DNA from 3 places in the Methylobacterium sp. Gmos3 genome. Region 2 is predicted to be linked to each of the others. Evidence: predicted binding sites of a transcription regulator. Region 2 holds the regulator's gene; each other region holds the start of a gene.
What was found. Region 2 encodes PhoB, which activates phosphate uptake and scavenging genes when phosphate is short. Its sites were predicted from a motif close to TGTCATNNANCTGTCAT; they were not measured.
Positions count from the first base shown of each region.

Region 1: a site for PhoB is predicted at 1,245-1,261, ahead of ACS5Q7_RS08240 (calcineurin-like phosphoesterase C-terminal domain-containing protein). Genes of this name have one in related genera too.
Region 3: a site for PhoB is predicted at 1,783-1,799, ahead of ACS5Q7_RS17875 (inorganic phosphate transporter). Genes of this name have one in related genera too.

Region 1 is NZ_JBWJYL010000003.1:405,098-408,369, forward strand. Features, by position in the region: gene ACS5Q7_RS08235 (L,D-transpeptidase family protein) at 1-1,173, shown strand, start outside; gene ACS5Q7_RS08240 (calcineurin-like phosphoesterase C-terminal domain-containing protein) at 1,302-2,924, shown strand; gene ACS5Q7_RS08245 (type 1 glutamine amidotransferase domain-containing protein) at 2,931-3,272, opposite strand, start outside.
Region 2 is NZ_JBWJYL010000005.1:63,051-66,322, reverse strand. Features, by position in the region: gene ACS5Q7_RS11570 (protein-disulfide reductase DsbD family protein) at 1-1,649, shown strand, start outside; gene phoB (phosphate regulon transcriptional regulator PhoB) at 1,654-2,349, opposite strand; gene phoU (phosphate signaling complex protein PhoU) at 2,460-3,173, opposite strand; gene pstB (phosphate ABC transporter ATP-binding protein PstB) at 3,205-3,272, opposite strand, start outside.
Region 3 is NZ_JBWJYL010000008.1:137,431-140,702, reverse strand. Features, by position in the region: gene ACS5Q7_RS17875 (inorganic phosphate transporter) at 113-1,735, opposite strand; gene ACS5Q7_RS17870 (DUF6481 family protein) at 2,394-2,774, shown strand; gene ACS5Q7_RS17865 (hypothetical protein) at 2,985-3,251, shown strand; gene ACS5Q7_RS17860 (hypothetical protein) at 3,258-3,272, opposite strand, start outside.

The sequences.
Region 1 (3,272 bases), on a different contig from region 2:
CCGGCCGCCATGCAGGTCCAGCGCGAGACGGTGCCGATCCTCTCGCCGCAGACCGTCGCGGCCACCGAGCAGATGGCCGAGAAGTACCGCGAGATCGTCTCGCGCGGCGGCTGGCGCCCGGTGAACGGCGCCGAGCGCCTGCGCATCGGCTCGAAGGGCCCGGCCGTGGCCGCCGTCCGCCAGCGCCTGATCGTCACCGGCGATCTCGACCCGGCCTCCGCCAACACCGGCGTGTACGATTCCTACGTCGCGGCCGGCGTGAAGCGCTTCCAGGCCCGCCATGGCCTGAGCCAGACCGGCGCGATGAGCGCGGCGACCGAGCAGGCCATGAACGTGCCCGCCGAGATCCGCCTGCGCCAGCTCGAGACCAACGTGCTGCGCCTGCGCTCCTACTCGGGCGACCTCGGCCGCCGCTTCGTCATCACCAACATCCCGGCGGCTCTGGTGCAGACCGTCGAGGACGGCCGCATCGTCACCCTGCACGCGGCCGGCGTCGGCAAGATCGACCGGCAATCGCCGATCATGAACACCAAGGCGACGCAGATCAATTTCAACCCGACCTGGACGGTCCCGGCTTCCATCGTGAAGAAGGACCTGATCCCGAAGATGCAGAAGGATCCGAACTACCTCACGGACAACCGGATCCGCATCCTGTCGAACGGCCAGGAGATCTCGCCGAAGGCGGTGAACTGGAACTCCGACGAGGGCACCCGCTACACCTACCGGCAGGATTCGGGCGCCGACTTCAACTCGATGGGCATCGTCCGCATCAACATCCCGAACCCCTACGGCGTGTTCATGCACGACACGAACACCAAGGGCGTGTTCGGCGACGATTTCCGCTTCATCTCCTCAGGCTGCGTGCGCGTTCAGAACGTGCGCGAGTACATCACGTGGCTCCTGAAGGACACGCCCGGCTGGGGCCGCGAGCAGGTCGAGCAGGCCATCGAAAGCGGCAAGCGCGTCGATGCCACCCTCACGCAGCCGGTGCCGGTCTACTGGACCTACATCACCGCCTGGGCGACCCCGGACGGCGTGGTGCAGTTCCGCGACGACATCTACAAGCGTGACGGCGTGAACGTGCCCTCGACGATCACCGCCCCGACCCCGGTGGCGAGCGCCGAGTCGACCATGCCGCAGACCTTCGAGCCGGGCGACGAAGACGCCAACTGAGTCCGATCCCACACCGTGATCCGAAGGCCCGCGCTTCCCGAGGCGCGGGCCTTTTTCGTAGGGCGCGCCGCTGTCATGCGCCGGTCGCTGAAATCTGTTGCATCGGCCGGGCTTGAATGGAGCCGCCCATGCCGCCGCTGACCCGCCGCGAGACCCTTGCGGGCGCCGCTGCCCTGACGATCGCAGCCGGAAGCGCCGCAGCCGCCGAGGCGAAGGACGCCACCGGCACGGTGTTCGGCCTCGACGGCAGCGCCCGCGCGCCGCTGCCGAACGTTCTCGTCTCCAACGGGCAGGAGGTGGTGCGCACCGATGCCCAAGGCCGCTACCGGCTGCCGATGCCGGGCGACGGCGCGGTCTTCGTCATCAAGCCGCCGGGCTACGTCCTGCCGCGCGATGGCGACAACGTCGTCCGCCACAGCTATCTCCACCAGCCCGAGGGCACGCCGAAGGAGATCGGCCTGCGCTACCGGGGCGTCGATCCGACCGGGCCGCTCCCCGCCGCCATCGACTTTACCCTGACGAAGCAGGACGAGCCGGAGGATTTCGACGTCCTGCTCTTCACCGATCCGCAGCCGGAGACGCGGCGCGAGCTGGATCACGTCCGCGACACGGCGGTCGCGCGGGCGATGTCGATCCCGGCGGCGTTCGGCATCACCACCGGCGACGTGCTGTTCGACGACCTGTCCCTCTACGGGCGGTCGAATTCCATCGTCGGGCGCATCGGCATTCCCTGGTACAATCTGCCGGGCAATCACGACCTCAACATGCAGGCGCCCGATGCCCGCTACAGCCGCGAGACGTGGAAGCGCGTGTTCGGCGCCCCGTCCTTCGCGTTCCAGCACGGGCGGGCGCTGTTCGTGCTGCTCGACAACGTGGTCTGGCTCGGGCCGCCGGTCCCGATCGGCGCCAACACCTATGAGGGGCGGATCGGCGAGCGAAACCTCGCCCTGCTGCGCAACCTCCTGGCGGAGGTGCCGGCGGACACGCTCATCGTGCTCGCGACTCATATCCCGCTGCACACGGACGCGCCGCCCGGCGGCAAGCAGAACGAGACCGCCGACCGCGCGGCGCTGCTCGACATCCTGCGCGGGCGCAAGGTCCTGGCGATCTGCGGCCACACCCACACGACGGAGCACCATTACCTCGCGGAGGGGCTGCATCATCACGTGATGACCGCCGTCTCGGGCTCGTGGTGGAGCGGGCCGGACACCCGCACCGGCATTCCCTCGGCCGACAGCCGCGACGGTACGCCGAACGGGTTTCACGTGCTCTCGGTGCGCGGCACCGACTACACGACGCGTTACGTCCCGGCGCAGGGCGAGCCGGACGGCGCCATGCGCATCGCCTTCGAGAGCCAGATCCGCGTGGGCGCGCCGGAGGTCGTGCGCGCGACGCGGCCGATGGAAGCCCTGCGGCCGCCGATCCTCCAGGACGCCCTCGCCGACAGCACCCTGGTGGTGAACGTCTTCGACGGCGGGCCGAAGACCGTGCTCTCCTACCGGATCGGCACCCAGGAGCCGCAGCCGATGGTGCGCACCCGCCGGCCGGACCCGTTCGTGACCGAACTCTTCGCACGCTACCCCGACACCAAGAAGTCCTGGGTCCAGGCGATTCCGTCGAGCCATATCTGGACGGCGCGGCTCCCGGCGGATCTGCCGCCGGGCGCGCACCGGATCACCATCGAAGGGAGCGACGAGTACGGCCGCCCCCTCCGATCCGCCGCCGTGCTCGAAGTCACGCGCGGCACATGAGGCGGATCAGGCGGCGAGCTGGCGCTGGCCGTGGTTGCCCTCGCCGATTTCCTCGATGATCTTCTTGCAGAAGGCATCGAGGTCGTCGGGCTTGCGGCTGGTGATGATGCCCTGATCGGTCACGACCTCCTTGTCGTGCCAGTTGCCGCCCGCGTTGATCACGTCGGTCTTGATCGACGGGAACGAGGTCAGGTCGCGGCCCTTCACCGCCCCGGCCTCGATCAGCAGCCACGGGCCATGGCAGATCGCGGCCACGACCTTTCCGCTCGTCAGGAAGCCCTTGATGATCTCCAGGGCCTTCGGCTCGAGGCGCAGCTTGTCGGGGTTGATCTGGCCGCCCGGCAGGAC
Region 2 (3,272 bases):
CCGCCAACGCCGCCCTGTTCACCCGCGCGCGGGCGGCCCTGCCCGTCGCCCCCGTCTGGCCGATGCGCCTGTCCCGCGAGGGCGACCGCATCCGCCTGGACTTCGCCACGAGCGGCCTGCGGGCCGACTCGATCAAGTCCGCCGCCTATTTCCCCTATGGCGAGACCGCCTTCGACAACGCCGCCGAGCAAACTCTCAGCGTCGACGACCAGGGCCTGCACCTCAGCCTGACACGGGGCGACGACAAGACCTTCCCCCTCTCCCTGCCCGGCGTGCTGACGGTGGAGGAGGACACCGGCAACGGCCTTGTCCGCCTCGCCTTCGCCTATGGCGACGAGCCGGCGCAGGTTCCCTCCGCCGCCGTCGCCCCTCCGGCGGCGGCCGGCGCCCCGCCCGTCCCGGCGGCGGACCAGCCGACCCTGCTCGCCGCCATCGGCCTCGCCCTGCTCGGGGGGCTGATCCTCAACCTGATGCCCTGCGTCTTCCCGGTGCTCTCGATCAAGGTGCTCGGCCTCGTGCGCCAATCGGGCGAGAGCCGGACCCGCGTGCGCCTGCACGGCCTCGCCTACACGGCCGGCGTGCTCGCGAGCTTCCTCGCCCTCGCCGGCCTGCTGATCGCCCTGAAGGGCGGCGGGGCGAGCCTCGGCTGGGGCTTCCAGTTGCAATCGCCGCCGGTCGTGGCGGGGCTCGCCTATCTCCTCGTCGCGGTGGGCTTGAGCCTGTCGGGGGTGTTCAGCCTCGGCGGACGCTTCACCGGCCTCGGCGACGGGCTGGCGCGGCGGGCGGGGCTGCCGGGCTCGTTCTTCACCGGCGTGCTCGCGACCCTTGTCGCCACCCCCTGCACGGCGCCGTTCATGGGCGCGGCGGTGGGTTTCGCCCTGACGCAGGGGCCGGCCGTGGCGCTCGCCGTGTTCGCCGCCCTGGGGCTCGGCCTCTCCCTGCCCTTCCTGGCCCTCACCCTGTGGCCCGGCGCCGTGCGGGTGCTGCCGCGCCCGGGCGCGTGGATGGAGACGCTGAAGCAGGCCCTGGCCTTCCCGGTCTACGCGACGGCGGCGTGGCTGATCTGGGTGCTGGCGCAGCAGGTCGATGCGCGGGGGCTGTTCGCGGCCCTGATCGGCGTGGTGCTGGTGGGCTTCGCCGCCTGGGCCTGGGAGCGCAGCCGGGGCACGACGGCCCTCGGGGAGCGGATCTTCCAGGGCCTCGCCGGCCTCGCGATCATCGCCGTGGTGACGCTCGGCTTCGGGCTCTCCCAGCAGCGGGCGGTGCCGGCGGCGCAGGCCGCCGCCGAGGGCACCGAGCCCTATAGCCAAGCCCGGCTCGACACCCTGCGGGACGCGCGCCGGCCGGTCTTCGTGAACCTGACGGCGGCGTGGTGCATCACCTGCGCCGTCAACGAGACCACCTCGCTGTCGCGGCCGTCGGTGCAGGCGGCGATGCGGGCGAAGGGCGTGACCTACCTGAAGGGCGACTGGACCAACCAGAACCCCGAGATCACCCGCCTGCTGGAACGGCACGGCCGCAGCGGCGTGCCGCTCTACCTGCTCTACGCGGGCGGTGGCGATCCCACGATCCTGCCGCAGATCCTCACCGAGGGCACGGTGCTCGAGGCGCTGGCCGCGATCCCCGACCGCACGGCCGAGGCGCGCTGACGCCCTACGGCTCCAGCGAGAAGGTCTCGTCGAAGGCGTAGCCGGAGCCGCGCACGGTGCGGATGGGGTCGGTCTGGCGCGGGCCGTTCAGCGCCTTGCGCAGGCGGCCGACATGCACGTCCACGGTGCGCTCGTCGATGTAGACGTCGTGCCCCCAGACCCCGTCGAGCAATTGCTCGCGGGAGAAGACCCGGCCGGGGCTGAGCATCAGGAATTCCAGCAGGCGGAACTCGGTCGGCCCGAGATGCAATTCGTGGCCCCCGCGCCGGACCCGGTGGCCGGTGCGGTCGAGCTCGATGTCCCCCGCCGCCAGCCGGTCGGCTACATGGGCGGGCTTGGCCCGGCGCAGCAGCGCCCTGACGCGGGCGAGGAGTTCGGGCACGGAGAACGGCTTGACGATGTAATCGTCCGCCCCTGTGCCGAGGCCGCGCACGCGGTCCCCCTCCTCGCCCCGGGCGGTCAGCATGATGACCGGCAGGCGCTCGGTCTCGCGGCGGGCGCGGATGCGGCGGCACAGTTCGATGCCGGACAGGCCCGGCAGCATCCAATCCAGAAGGACGAGGTCCGGCGTGCGCTCGGCGAGGAGCAGTTCGGCGTCGTCGCCGCGCGCGGCGGCATCGACGCTGAAGCCTTCCGCCTCAAGGTTGTACCGCAGGAGGGTGGTGAGCGCCTCTTCGTCCTCGACGATCAGGACACGCATGCTCGATGGTCCATTCCACGCCCGATCCCCCCGGCCGGAGGCGACCGAGGGGTCGGGCAACGCTGCTACGCTCGAACCGTCACCGCCGCCGGGGCGGTGACGGCGTTGGTTCACGCGCCGGGGGTGACGGTCGCGTAGTTCGAGGCGTCGTTTTTCGGCCGGTCGCCCATGAAGATCTCGCCGGTGGCGAGGTAATGGATCGTCTCGGCGATGTTGGTGGTGTGGTCGCCGATCCGCTCGACGTTCTTCGCGCAGAACAGCAGATGCGTGCAGAACGAGATGTTGCGCGGATCTTCCATCATGTAGGTCAGGAGTTCGCGGAACAGCGAATTGTAGAGGGCGTCGATCTCGCCGTCGCGCTCCCACACGTCATGCGCCGCCTTGGTGTCGCGGCTGGCATAGGCGTCGAGTACGTCCTTGAGCTGCCCCTCCGCGAGGTCGCTCATGTGGCGCACGCCGAGCACGATCTTCTGCGCGGGCGCCTGGTCGGCGATGGCCGTGACGCGCTTGGCGACGTTCTTGGCAAGGTCGCCGATGCGCTCCAGATCGCCCGAGACGCGGATCGCGGAGATGGTCTCGCGCAGGTCGACCGCCAGCGGCTGGCGCCGGGCGATGAGCAGGACGGCCTTCTCCTCGATCTCGCGCTGGAGCGTATCGAGGCGCTTGTCGGCGAGGATGACGGTCTGGGCGAGGTTCTCGTCCTGGCGGGCCAGCGCGAGGGTCGCCTCGCCGGTCATCTTCTCCGCGACACCGCCCATCTCCGAGATCGAGCGGCGCAGGTCTTCCAGGTCCGTGTCGTAGGACGTGACGATGTGGCCGGGCATGGCGAGACCTCTGCGGTTGGTGGTCGGTGGCTCAGCCGAAGCGGCCGGTGATGTAGTCCTGCGTCTTACGCTCGTTCGGGTTCATGAAGATCTTGTCGG
Region 3 (3,272 bases), on a different contig from region 2:
GCCCGGTCTGGCCAGCCTTCATGCAAACCCTCGGCCAACCGGCCGAATGCAAAATGCGGCGGCTCCGTTGGGGAGCCGCCGCATCGTTGCGGTTTAGGGGGATGGACGAACGTCAGAAGGCGTGGCGCAGGATGAAGAACAGCCCCGCCGCCAGCGTGATGGCGGCCGGCAGGGTGAGAACCCAGGCGAGCGCCATGTTGCGCACGGTTGCGACCTGCAGGCCCGATCCGTTGGCGGCCATCGTGCCAGCAACGCCCGACGACAGGATATGCGTCGTGGAGACCGGCAGGCCGTAGAGCTCGGCGAGGCCGATCGTGCCGGCCGCGACGATCTCGGCCGAGGCGCCCTGGGCGTAGGTCAGGTGCGTCTTGCCGATGCGCTCGCCGACGGTGACGACGATGCGCTTCCAGCCGACCATGGTGCCGAGGCCGAGCGCCAGGGCGACGCAGACCTTCACCCAGGTCGGGATGTAGCGGGTGCCCTCGTTGAGCAGGCCGGTATAGCCCTTCAGGGTCGCCGTCTCGGAATCGTTCAGCGCGGCGCCCGATTTCGGCAGGAGGCGCACCGCGTCCGAAGTGAGGTACATGTCGCTGCGCAGGTTCGGGGTCTGCGCCGCCGGGATCGCGCGCACTGCGCCGTAGTTCTTCACCTTCTCGGCGATGTCGTTCGACAGCGCCTGGAGGGAGGCGAACACCTCCGGCTTGTTCAGGCCGTTGGTCTTCAGCGCGTCGGCCACGACGCCCCGCGCCTTGGCGGCATCCGGAACGGTCGCGCCGCCGGCATGGGCGGCGAACACGGTGCCGGCCAGCTGCGATTGCTGCACGAAGCCCGGCGTCGCCGTCTCGGACATGGTGCGGTTCAACGCGTAGGCCGTGGGCGCCGCGCCGATCAGGATGAGCATGATTAGGCCCATGCCCTTCTGCCCATCATTGCCGCCGTGGAAGAACGACACGAGGGTGCAGGTGAGGATCAGAAGACCGCGGATCCACAGCGGGGGCGGCGACTCGCCCTTCGGAGCCTCGTAGAGATCCTTGCGGCGCACGGCGAACTTGAGGACCAGCAGGAGCAGCGCGGCGAGGACGAAGCCGCAGACCGGCGAGAACAGCAGCGCCTTGAACACGTTCAGCGCTTGGCCCCAGTCGACGCCGGCGCTCCCGTCGCCGCCGCGCATCAGCTGATTGGCGAGGCCGACGCCGAGCACCGAGCCGATAAGGGCGTGCGAGGACGAGTTCGGCAGGCCGAGCGCCCAGGTGCCGAGGTTCCACAGGATCGCGGCGATGAGCAGCGAGAAGATCATCGCGTAGCCCGCGCTCGAGCCGACATCGAGGATCAGGTCCACCGGCAGCAGGGTCACGATGGCGTAGGCCACCGCGCCAGAGGAGAGCATCACGCCGAGGAAGTTGAAGAAGCCGGACCAGATCACCGCGACCAGGGGCGGCAGGGAGTGGGTATAGATCACCGTGGCGACGGCGTTCGCCGTGTCGTGGAAGCCGTTCACGAACTCGAAGCCGAGCGCGATCAGCAGGGCGAGACCGAGCAGCGCGAAGGCGCCGTAGGCGAGAGGGGCTTCGCCCACCGAGTTCATATCGGCGATGAGATTGATGACGCCGTAGGACAATCCGGCGATGAGCACGAGCAGGAAGACGACGATTCCCGCGCGGTGCGTGCCGCCATCGAGCCTTGGGCCGGTACGGCCGATCGGAGGGGAACCGGATAAGACGGATGAGTCGGACATGGTGGTCTCGCGACGGCGCTTGGACACCTTAGCGCTAGTCCCGCCACCCGACAGGTGTGTGACACTTCGTTAACTCATCACAGCCAGCATCCGCTCATGCCCAGAATTTAGGCAAAGGCCGTCGTGGGAAGCCGCCACGATGTATCCGTTGCCGGGTTTGAAGCCGGGCAGGCGTAACTTTTCGCACGAGGCAGCAAGCGCGGGGCAGACACTCTGGTTTCGCTGGGCGAGTGCAGTGCTCGTCGCCTTGTCGGAGCCAGCCGGCCGCCCCATTTCAGGTCTCTACTTGAGGATGCCGGGCGACGCGGAGGCGGGCAGGTCGTGTACCGCCCCGTATAGGTCTCTGAGGCATTTCGGCATCTGATCCTGAAACTTTCAAAGGATTCACGGCATTTGTCGCGGCGGTGCGAGCTATCGCACCTGTAGCTGGTTGCAAGACCGGACGTGCGCGTGCGATGGGCACGCGTCTCCCAACCTTGGTTCGACCCGAACGCTCGTCTCGGCGCGAGCGTTCGGGTCGAACCATCGGCTCCGTTCGATGGTTCGAGAGGATCCCGTGCCTCGGGGACGGCATGAGGATCAGTCACCAGCTTCGCTGACCGGCCGTTTCGAGCCGGCCGTCCCCGCGAGACGCGTGACGCACCAAGAGAAAGGCCAGATGAGCGCATTCGACTACAGGAACTTCAACGACCGTCGCGAGAACTCTGCCTCCGCCAAGGCGGCACTGTTGGCCAAGTTCAAGTCTCGTCCTCCGGCGGATGACCCCGAGGTCAAGGCTCGGTCCCAGGCCCGCGCCGAAGTCGCCCGCGCCCGCGAAGAGCGTGCTCGCGAACGCGAGGCCGCCCGGATCGAGGCAGAGCGCAAGGCCGCCGAGGACAAGCGTCAGCGCGAGGAAGCCGAGCTTGCCGCTCTGCTTGCCCGCGAGGCTGCGGAACTCGCCGCCGCGCAGGAGCGGAAATCCGCCGAGCTCGAAGCCAAGAAGGCCCTGCGCGATGCGCGCTATGCGGCCCGTAAGGCGAAGGCCAAGACCAAGCGCTAATCGCGTGCCGGCCCGGTTGATCCGGGCCAGGTCCGGCACAATACGGCTCTATCGAGCACCAGATCGCCGCCCGCTTTGCGGGCGGTTTTCTTTTGCGCGCGACCTCGTGACGATTTTGTTCGGGCGCGCGAACTTTTTTCGCTGTCGAAAGCTTCACCGTTGCGGCGACTGAACTATCTATCGCCTCAGAGGGAGCGGCCAGACAACGACATGACGCGATTCAAACAGCGCCTCAGCCTTCTGGTTGCTGTCGCGGCAATGGCCGTGTGCGGCAGCGCCGCCTGGGCGGAACCGCCGATCCGAAGCCCGGAAGACGCAGCCTGTCGCGGCGAAGCGAGGGCGCGTGTGTTCTCGGCGCCCAATCCCCGAAATCTGCCGATCGAGGAACTTGGCAAGGGGATCTATTACGCGTGCATGGCCCGCATCGACAACAACGGGAAAGCGACCCGCAAGCGGACGCGGCGCCACGTGCGCTGAAGGGGATCAGGCGTCCAGCGG